DNA from 3 places in the Psychrobacillus sp. INOP01 genome. Region 2 is predicted to be linked to each of the others. Evidence: riboswitches for the same ligand, from Rfam matches in the RefSeq annotation. Region 2 holds a riboswitch; each other region holds the start of a gene.

Region 1 (3,285 bases), 1.3 Mb from region 2:
TCCTTAAGAAAAGTGCAAGACCCCTTTAAGTTCAAAACCTATTTCTAGCGTTTTGAAGGGCTTTAGACAGACGTATTGCTAAATTATTACCGAGTGAATTTTTAGTGATATTGGTTGTGACATCCCTCACAACCAATATCACTTTTTTCGGTAATCTTATGGCGTTTGCCTGTCCGTCGCCCTCCTACAACGCATAGAAACAGGTAAATGCATTTTTGGATAACTAGAGAAAAGCTACTTTCCTATTTATAGAAGAAGCTCTCGAAGATGCAATTTCGTTCGCTACTTCGTTTCTTTATGAGTCAAACACTTACTATTTTTCTTTATTTCCACTAGTAAAAAGAAAGTCTGATTCCTTCATCCATCATGAAATAATAGCATTTCTAATTCAACAGTGATTACAAATGCTTTTTCCCTACATTAACTTGGACTAATCTTAATATCTAAGCGATATGCTTTGCCAAATCTAATTATGGGGACTACTCAAATAATTGATTGTAGTGCAAGGTGGCGACTCCAGTGGGAAAAGCGTTATGCGAAGACCCCGCAGCGAAGACATTGGCCAAACTTTGTTTGGGTAATGTCTTTGCGACGAGTAATCGCAGGAGCATATGTTTTCCGAACGAGGAGGCTGAGGCAACGCCCATGGAAAGCGTAAACCTGAAACGGAAATCAGCAGTATCTATGAACACTGGTTTCGCAGTATGATAATCCATATACTTAATTTTAAAAAACGCCTTCGAAAGAGTAAAATTTCGAAGGCGTTTTGTTTTATTTTAATCTAATTTAGTTAATAAAATAGGAGCACCTTTTGTCACAACAATTGTATGCTCAATCTGTGCTACTAACGATTTATCAGGAGTTACAAATGTCCAACCATCACCAGATTCCACGATATGCTCTGCTTTTTCAGAAATAAACGGTTCTACAGCTAAAACCATTCCTTCTTTTAATATCGTAGGATCCCATGCATCGTAATAATTCAACACATGCTGAGGAGCTTCGTGTAACGATTTCCCAATACCATGTCCAGTTAGGTTCATAATAACATGTAAGCTATTATCTTTCGCTTCTCTTGCTACGGCTTTTCCGATTTGATTTAAACGAGAACCAGCCTTAACTTTTAGCATCGCACGATCAAATGCACTCTCAGCTACAGCACATAACTTTTCTTTTTCTTCATAACCTTCACCAACAACAAAAGAAATCCCAGTATCTGCAAAGTAACCATCAAGTGATCCAGAAACATCTATATTCACGATATCGCCATCTTGAATAACACGAGAGCCTGGCATTCCATGCGCTACTTCCTCATTAACACTGATACAAGTATATCCTGGAAAATCATATTCACCCATTGGTCCAGAAATAGCTCCATGCTCTTTAAATAGCTTTCCACCGATTTCGTCCAATTCTTTTGTTGTAATCCCAGGTTTAGTTGCAGCCTTCATCACTTCTCGAATTTCTGCAACAATACGCCCTATTTTTTTTAATGCTACTAACTCTTCGTCAGTTTGTACAATCATCTTAACAAGATCCCTTCTTCACTAAATGTATTCTAATCATATCATATTTAGTGAGAATTCGGCAGTGCTAGGCGCGGAGCTTTAACAAATAAAACAGAACAAATGAAAGCAGCTATTAAAAATACTGGAATCATATAAGTAGAATTATAGATTAATGAATACAAAATCACGTTTTGATCTCCAGCAAATTCTCCAAAAAATAGAATACCTGAAGTCACATGTGCTAAATAGCGAAGAAAACCTGCGATGAATGCACCCAAGACAACCGCTGTAATCATTTTCACTTTATCCTTTTGTTCAAATGCTTGTATAAATGCAGGTCTTAGAAATCCAGCAAATCCTGCAACCATAAAGGCGATGAAATAATCGATTGCTACCTGCGCAATAACTATTTCAAATGATAATGGCGCTGCATAAAAACGACCTGTCACTACTTGTAAAACGCCTATCAAAAAGCCAGTAGCAAGTCCCGCAACAACACCACGACGAAAGGCCATTAAAATAACAGGTACAAGAACGAATGTTACGGACCCACCTTGTGGCATTCCAAAGCCAATCATATCTAAAACGTATCCTAACGCTGCAAAAATAGCGATTTCCATTAATATTACAACTCGTTGATTTTTCATGACAATCCCCTTTTTTGACCACAAAAAAACGACCCCTGGGATAGACCCAGACATCGCGCGATTGTCAGTTTCCATCCACATCCCTACGCAAGCATTAACTTACAGGTTCGAAGGGTACTATCTCAGCCGCATCAGCGACGCCCCTTGTGGTTTGAATTATTTAGTTCGAATTCATTGTAGCTGAATAGAATAAGTAATGCAACCTTCTTTTGTTCATTTGTTATACTTGTAAAAATACTATATGCAAAAGGGGATGTATACATGATTGCTTTATTAAAAGATTTGGTACGTATGAAAAGTGACTCAATCGATGGCGCAAATAGTGCTTTGTTATTCTGTGAAAGTTGGCTAGAGGAACGAGGGATTACTACTACTGTCTTAAAGCATGAGGATAAACTGATGCTTGTGGCAGTAATTGGAGATGGTGATGAATGTATGATTTGGAATGGTCATGTAGATGTTGTTCCAGGAAACCCGGAACAATTCGAGCCATTTGTAGAAGGAGATTTGTTATATGGCCGCGGAACAGCTGATATGAAAGCAGGAGTTGCTGCGATGATGCAAGCCTTTTACGAGCTATCTAAGGAACCTAAAAGTCTTACTAAAAAAATTCAATTACATATTGTGACTGATGAGGAAACAGACGGTCAAACGTCAAAATTTCTAGTAGATCAAGGATATACTGGTGACTTTGTTATATGTGGCGAGCCTACACACTTAAAGATTGGCCTACAAGCAAAAGGAATTATCCAGTTCGATGTGATTTTAAAAGGAAAACCTAGCCATGGAAGTCGTCCATGGGAAGGAAAAAATGCTATTGAACAAGCTTTTCTATTTGACCAACAGCTCCGCACACTTTCTTTTTTAACTGCAAGCAATGAGTTCTATGATTATCCTTCCTTAAACTTGGCGAAAATACAAGCAGGTGAACGCTATAACGTTGTACCCGACGAGTGCATAGTAAGCTATGACCTTCGTTTCGTTCCTGGACAGGATATGCAGAGTATTATCGAAGATATTACAAAGTTGGCTCAGGAATTTTCCAATAGTGAAATGAAGATTCAAACGACTGCTCCTGCAGTAACTACTGAGGCTATCAACCCATATATCGAACGCATTGCTCATGTCAC
Region 2 (3,285 bases):
CACGTAATAAATTCGCTAAATCCGAAAAAGGCTCCGTACTACTTGCAAGTAGGGCTGTACAAATCGCACTAAGTAAACAGCCACTGCCCGTCACTTTCGTGATCTTTTCATGACCGCCCGTAATCAGTGCCACTTGAACACCGTCTGTTAATACATCTGTTTCACCTGTGACAATGACCAAGCAATTATAGTTCCTTGCAACGGTTTTGGCAGTTTGTACAACATCAAGTTTCCCTGAACCGCTATCCACACCTTTTGAATGCCAATTGACACCGGCAATGGCAGCGAGTTCTCCTATATTACAGCGAATTAAGCTCACCTTTAACTGTTGTAATAAGGCAAGCGTTGTACGTGTACGAAAAACGGTTGCCCCTGCACCAACAGGATCTAACACAATCGGCACGTGGTGCGTATTTGCACTTTGGCCAGCTACTTGCATCGAAGAAATGGTGCGTTCATTAAGTGTCCCAATATTGAGAAGTAATGCATCCGCTTTACTCGCCATTTCGGCTACTTCCTCTTGTGCATCAGCCATCACAGGGGAAGCACCAATCGCCAGCAAGCCATTTGCGGTGAAATTCGCCACTACATAGTTTGTGATGCAATGTACGAGAGGTTTTTGTGTATTAATTTTTTGCAGGCTCAACGATATACACCTCCTGCATCCAATTTTGCATCGTCCAAGCCATTTCCCAAAACTGCCATTCATAGTAACAACTTTTCTTAAAATGCTCATATAACCATTTTTCTTTTTCCTGTTGCTCTGCTGCTAAACGATTCATCATTTTCTTTTGCTTTTCGATCGTTTCTTTCATCTTGTCTGATCCATATAGGGCAATCCATTGGGCATATAACGGTATATTAGGCGAAGCTTGTTTTATTTTTTGCCCGATTTCTTGATACAGCCACGGGCAAGGTAAAATCGCTGCAAATGCTTCTGCAACATCTCCAGTATGAACCGCCTGATACATATGACTCACATAGTTATAGGCTGCAGGTGCTGCTTCAAATTGTTCAATTTCCTCAGCTGTAACGCCTAAATCCTTAAACGTCGTACGATGAAGTTCCAACTCGGCTTCATGAATAAATCGTGCCGTGTCTAAAAAATAGTGAATATCCTCTTCATTTGTTGCTTTCGCTGCTGCAAGCGCCAGGACTTTTGTGTAATGCTTTAAATAATACGAATCTTGTAGCATATAAAACTTAAATTTCTCTAACGGCAAAGTTCCATCTGCAATGCCTCGTACAAATGGATGCTCGAAGCTTGCCTCAAAATAAACATTCGTTTCTTTCCTCACTTTTTCACAAAATTCCATACATAGTCCTCCTCATTGGTGGACGTAAGTGCAAAAAAAGGCGTCTCTAAAAATAGAGACGCCCAAAAAGTGTAAACTACACCACTAATTGCTCCCTACGTCAGTGTTAACTGTCAGGTTCTAAGGGTCAGGTTTTAACCTTCTCAACACCAAAGTGTCCCCCCGCAATTAAAGTATTTGCATAAGAAAGGCTCCACGTAAAAAATACGCGGAGCCCTAGTAAGTACAAATTCATAATTTGTATGTACTTTGCTCCCTACGTCCGTATTAACGGTCAGGTTCTAAGGGTCAGATTTTACCTTCTCAACACCAATGTGTCCCCCTGCAAATGCATTTAATTAGCTTGAGTGTATCAAAACAAATGGATTTTAACAAGCTTATCTTAAACTACTACACCACTACAAATAGTCAAAAAAATATTCCCAAATCCCGCTTTGGGAACTTGTTTAAATTCAATTAACGATATAGGCAGTTCGGAATCTGTATACTAAATACAGTTATTTAACTTCAAGCTACTGCATGAGAAGTTAAAAATTAATAAAGTTAACCCTAAGCGGACAGTTTACTCACTGGGGGTTCACTGTGAAACACTAAGTAATTTTAATTATAGGTTCTTTACTTCTTCCGGAAATAGAAAACTAATTAGTTCTTTGAACATATCTTGTTGATACATACATAAAAGGATTTCTTGAATAATTTCTTTATATCTTATATTTAAAGTAGTTGAAATTATAGTAATTGTTTGATTTAAAGTTGGTAAACCTTTTTCGAACAATTCAGATAGGTATTCTGTATCTATCATTAAAGAATCTTGTTCTTGATGTAAACGGCTTGTTTGATAAGACATTCCATTCTTAATGAAACTTAAGAAGGATTTCTTAATTGAGTGTAGAAAAATATATGTGCAAACAAAACACAGGAGGCTACTATGACTAATTTAATATCACATATTGCTACACTGGAAATACCAGTTACTAATTTAGAAGAATCTATAAAGTTTTATATCGATATCCTGGGTGCCGAAGTCCACTTTCAAGGTAAAAAAAATGCTATGCTTACTATGAAATCAAAAGGAGTTCCAACGATTTTCTTGGTTGAAACTGAAGAAATTAATGGATTATCATTCACAAATACAAATACTAATATCGTTCATAGCATAATTGACTTTTATACTCCTACCTTAAAAGAATTATATGAGTGGCTTGAAGGAAAACAAGTTGAAGTTGGTCCTTTAAATTTACAAGGCGAATTTGGTGGTTTTGGATTTAAAGATCCTTCTGGAAATTGGTTAAGTGCCTGCAATATCCTTCACCCAGAACAGTAAATATTTTTTTCTATTTAAGTTACAGTCGTAATTTTTTTGCGCCTTTCTTTCTATTACACATAATGAGTCTAATGCGAACATAAAAACTCCCATTTTCTTATTAAACTAACCTGCCGCGTTAGTTCAACAAAAAAGGCTTTACCCCTTCTTGAAGTAAAGCACCCGTTAGTTGAAGAATAATTGACATTCTTAGTAATCTTTATTATATGTGGACATGTAGTTTATAATAGTCCGTTTATTCATTTGGATCATTAATAGAAAACACATACATATCAACGTCTAAAAAAGCATTTATTTCTGCAGCGAACTTACTGAATTCAGGATAAATCACTAATCCTGGAGTATATCCATCGTAAATCTGTATAACTAACTCTAGACGTACATCTAAAATAAGTTCTTCTTTTAATTGATTAATCGTATCTGTCTTTGATTGGAATACTTCTAAAAGTGGACGTAATACATCTTCTGTATCTAGTGATTCTTTAGTTTCTATTTCAAAATGCCAACCAGTATATGACCGTAATAACTGATTTTTTGGATGGTTAGGCTCTACTCGTTCTCCTACTTTCCAAGTTTTCGTAGGTTGCACGCCTAGTCTTTCCGTAACGACATCTAATGGGAAATCATCATTTCCGCTAAATAGAA
Region 3 (3,285 bases), 1.9 Mb from region 2:
GTACAGCCCCACTAGAAGGAACTAGCTGACATAATGCTTTCAACAAAGTAGACTTTCCGCTACCATTTGGTCCAGCAAGTACTGTTATTTCACCACGATTTAACGTAAAAGTGGTTTCTTGCAAAATGGGTTCTGCTAGTACTCTACTAACTACTAATGAAGCATTTTCTTGTATACTGCTTTTTCGTTTTTCTAACTTAGGAGTTACTTCGCCTTTATGCAAGGAAATACTTCTGTCAAAAAAGTCCCCCCATAAATCCAATCGATGCTCAATGGCCACAATCGTCATCTTTCGTTTTTGCTGTAAATCATCTAACCACTCTACATACTTTTTTGCAGTATAAGGATCTAAATGAGAGAGTGGTTCGTCTAGTAGCAGTATTTCCGGGTCCATAATAAGTGCGCATGCAGTAGCAATGCGTTGCTTTTGTCCACCAGATAGCTTCTGAATGATTGCGTGGCGAAACTCAGTTAACTCGGTTAAAGTCAGTACACCAGAGATTCTTTTTTCCATTTCTTCATGTTTAGTATGCAAATTTTCAAGCGTAAAAGCGAGTTCTTCTTCGACTGTTTGCATGCAAAACTGAGCATCTGGATCTTGAAAGACAGTTGCTATACGGTGGTTTATTTCCCCGGGAATAAAGGAAAGGCTATCTTTTTCAAAAAGTTTTACTGAGCCAGCCATAATTCCATCGCAGTTATCCGGATACAATCGATTACATAAATAAAGTAATGTCGTTTTCCCGCATCCACTTGGACCAGTGATGACTATACGTTCCCCTCGCTGCACGGTAAACGAAAGATCCTCCAGTATCCAATTTTCTTCATCTGGATAACGGAAACTTACTTTCTCAAATTGAATAACCTCATGCACGAACCTCACCCTTTTTCGAACGGGAAATAGCATATCCGCGAAGAGAACCGGTTGCAAGTAATCCGTCTGCTACTGCCTTTCCACCGACACCTGCAAGCAATGCCCCGCTTAGCACACGAATTCCGAGCATAAGTGCAACATAGCCGGTGCTATACACCGTAAATCCACCTAGAAAGTATCCATACGCAAAACTAAATAGTGAAGAACCGACACCAGCTAACATTAACACCCACAAGTCAAAGCGTTTGTAACGCGTTGCAGCAAATACTGCCTCTGCACCTAAACCTTGAATCACCCCTGAAAGAATTAATCGAGGTCCAACAGCATTTCCTAACAACACCTCTATAGCAGCAGCAATCGTTTCAGAAATAACTGCAGCACCGGGTTTTCGAATAATATACATACAAATAATTGACACGATAAACCAAATGCCAAAAATCCATTCATATGCAATCGGTCCTATAAAGCCAGCCCAAATATTGCCGACATGTAAAAATAGCAAGTAAACAATACCAAACACAACTGCAAATAAAGACATAAGTACAATCTCTTTTAACTTCCAAGATTTCAGCATATTAAAGACCCCCATGCGAAGGACTATTAATACTCATTGAAACCGTCATCACTAAATGCTTATATTCTTCAGAGCGAGCATTTGTAAAAGCTTCTTCGTAAAAAGCGAATACATCATGAATATCACCGTGAATTCCACTTGCATAATGCATCGACTCATTGAACACACCACGTTCTTTTGCTCGGTCTACCTCTCTGTAAATAACGTCCATATAATCAGGGTTATTCATTGGATAAAGGGCGAATTGGGAAGATACATATTGCTTCGTTATGTCATTATTCGCGACTTCATCTCCTTTGTCCAAATACACATCACCCGCAGAATCACCAGGACAACCTGCGGAAAAAGTACCAGATAAAGCAACGTGCACACCTGTTTTAGCGGCATTCAAAGTAATCGCTTTTGCCACATTAAATACATGTAATTGTTTCCCACGAATGACCGTTGACACGTCATCTGTATGCATCCACACATTCGAAGTATCCGTCTCCTTCAAAGCATCTTTAATCACCTTAATAAAATCATTTGTCATCGGATGTAACGAAAAACGAAATCCGATAATTGGGCTTAATCCACATTCCATTTATAAAACCTCCCTATATATTTTCATAAAAAAAGACCACATCCGTGAAGATGCAGTCACTAATCCAATACAAAAATATTAGGAAAGTCACCGCACTTCCTCACGCAGGTATTATCCTGATCGAGTAATAAGGGATCGGAGCTAAAAAGCTCTCATCACAGCCAAAGTGGGCACCCCTAGTGCAGAAAACGGTATGTAGTTTTTTTAATGTGCCCAAAGTATAACGTAGCTTTTTAAAGATGTAAATATGTTTGCAAAAATTCATACTTTCGTCCATGCTTTATTAAACACAACTATTTGGGTGCTGGGTGACTCATACTACTGACCGAAATGGAGGAACACCGGAAAGAAGCAGAGAAACACCCGAAAGTACAAAAGTAACACCTGAATAAATAAATTAAAGGGGGAAGAAGTTTTGGACAAATTATACATTACACGTAAACTACCTGAGGAGATTGTAGAGCCCTTAAGAAAAAAATTCGATGTACAAATGTGGCATAGCGAAAGCATTGCTATGACATATGATGAAATAAAAACAAATGCCAAAGAAGCACATGCTTTATGGACGATGCTATCTGATAATATCGATCGTGCACTAATAGAAAGTCTTCCAAATGTAAAAGTAATAAGTAACTTTGGTGTTGGCTATAACAATATAGACGTAGAGGCTGCCAAGGAGCATAGAATCATTGTTACTAACACACCTGGTGTACTAACAGAGACAACAGCAGACTTAACAATTGCTTTGCTATTGGCGACAGCCCGTCGAATTACAGAGGTTGAACAAGAAATTCGTGCAGGTAATTGGACTTCCCGGTCACCGATGCAATATACAGGAATGGATGTATTCGGTGCTACGCTTGGAATTGTTGGAATGGGTCGCATAGGGGAAGCAGTTGCTAGGCGTGCGAAAGGCTTTGACATGAACGTGTTATATCACAATCGTACTAGAAAACCAGATGCAGAAGAAACATATGGTTTTACTTATGCTGAATTAGACGACTTATTAAAGCAATCTGATTTTGTCATTCTGTTAACTCCACTAACACCAGAAACAAAGGGACTTATAGGTGAACGTGAACTAAACCTTATGAAGGAAACAGCAGCAATTATTAATGTCGCACGAGGTGGCATTGTTGATGAACAAGCTCTTTATGAAGCACTAGTATCCAAAAAAATATGGGCTGCAGGACTTGATGTATTTGAACAGGAGCCTGTACCGATGGATCATCCTTTATTGACATTACCTAACGT

What was found. A riboswitch is a leader RNA that binds a small molecule or an ion and turns the genes downstream of it on or off. The one in region 2 is predicted to bind thiamine pyrophosphate.
Region 1: another riboswitch for thiamine pyrophosphate. It lies ahead of thiT (energy-coupled thiamine transporter ThiT); the one in region 2 lies ahead of tenA (thiaminase II).
Region 3: another riboswitch for thiamine pyrophosphate. It lies ahead of KD050_RS12115 (YkoF family thiamine/hydroxymethylpyrimidine-binding protein); the one in region 2 lies ahead of tenA (thiaminase II).

What each region holds. Positions count from the first base shown of each region.
Region 1 is NZ_CP073315.1:1,226,445-1,229,729, forward strand. Features, by position in the region: gene KD050_RS06220 (tryptophan-rich sensory protein) at 1-29, shown strand, start outside; gene map (type I methionyl aminopeptidase) at 777-1,526, opposite strand; gene thiT (energy-coupled thiamine transporter ThiT) at 1,574-2,155, opposite strand; TPP riboswitch at 2,219-2,310, opposite strand; gene KD050_RS06235 (M20 family metallopeptidase) at 2,417-3,285, shown strand, end outside.
Region 2 is NZ_CP073315.1:4,272,023-4,275,307, reverse strand. Features, by position in the region: gene thiM (hydroxyethylthiazole kinase) at 1-646, opposite strand, end outside; gene tenA (thiaminase II) at 627-1,316, opposite strand; TPP riboswitch at 1,392-1,490, opposite strand; TPP riboswitch at 1,553-1,650, opposite strand; gene KD050_RS21000 (VOC family protein) at 2,245-2,640, shown strand; gene KD050_RS20995 (DUF4279 domain-containing protein) at 2,876-3,285, opposite strand, start outside.
Region 3 is NZ_CP073315.1:2,385,612-2,388,896, forward strand. Features, by position in the region: gene KD050_RS12105 (ABC transporter ATP-binding protein) at 1-874, opposite strand, end outside; gene KD050_RS12110 (ECF transporter S component) at 867-1,448, opposite strand; gene KD050_RS12115 (YkoF family thiamine/hydroxymethylpyrimidine-binding protein) at 1,450-2,031, opposite strand; TPP riboswitch at 2,112-2,219, opposite strand; gene KD050_RS12120 (2-hydroxyacid dehydrogenase) at 2,447-3,285, shown strand, end outside.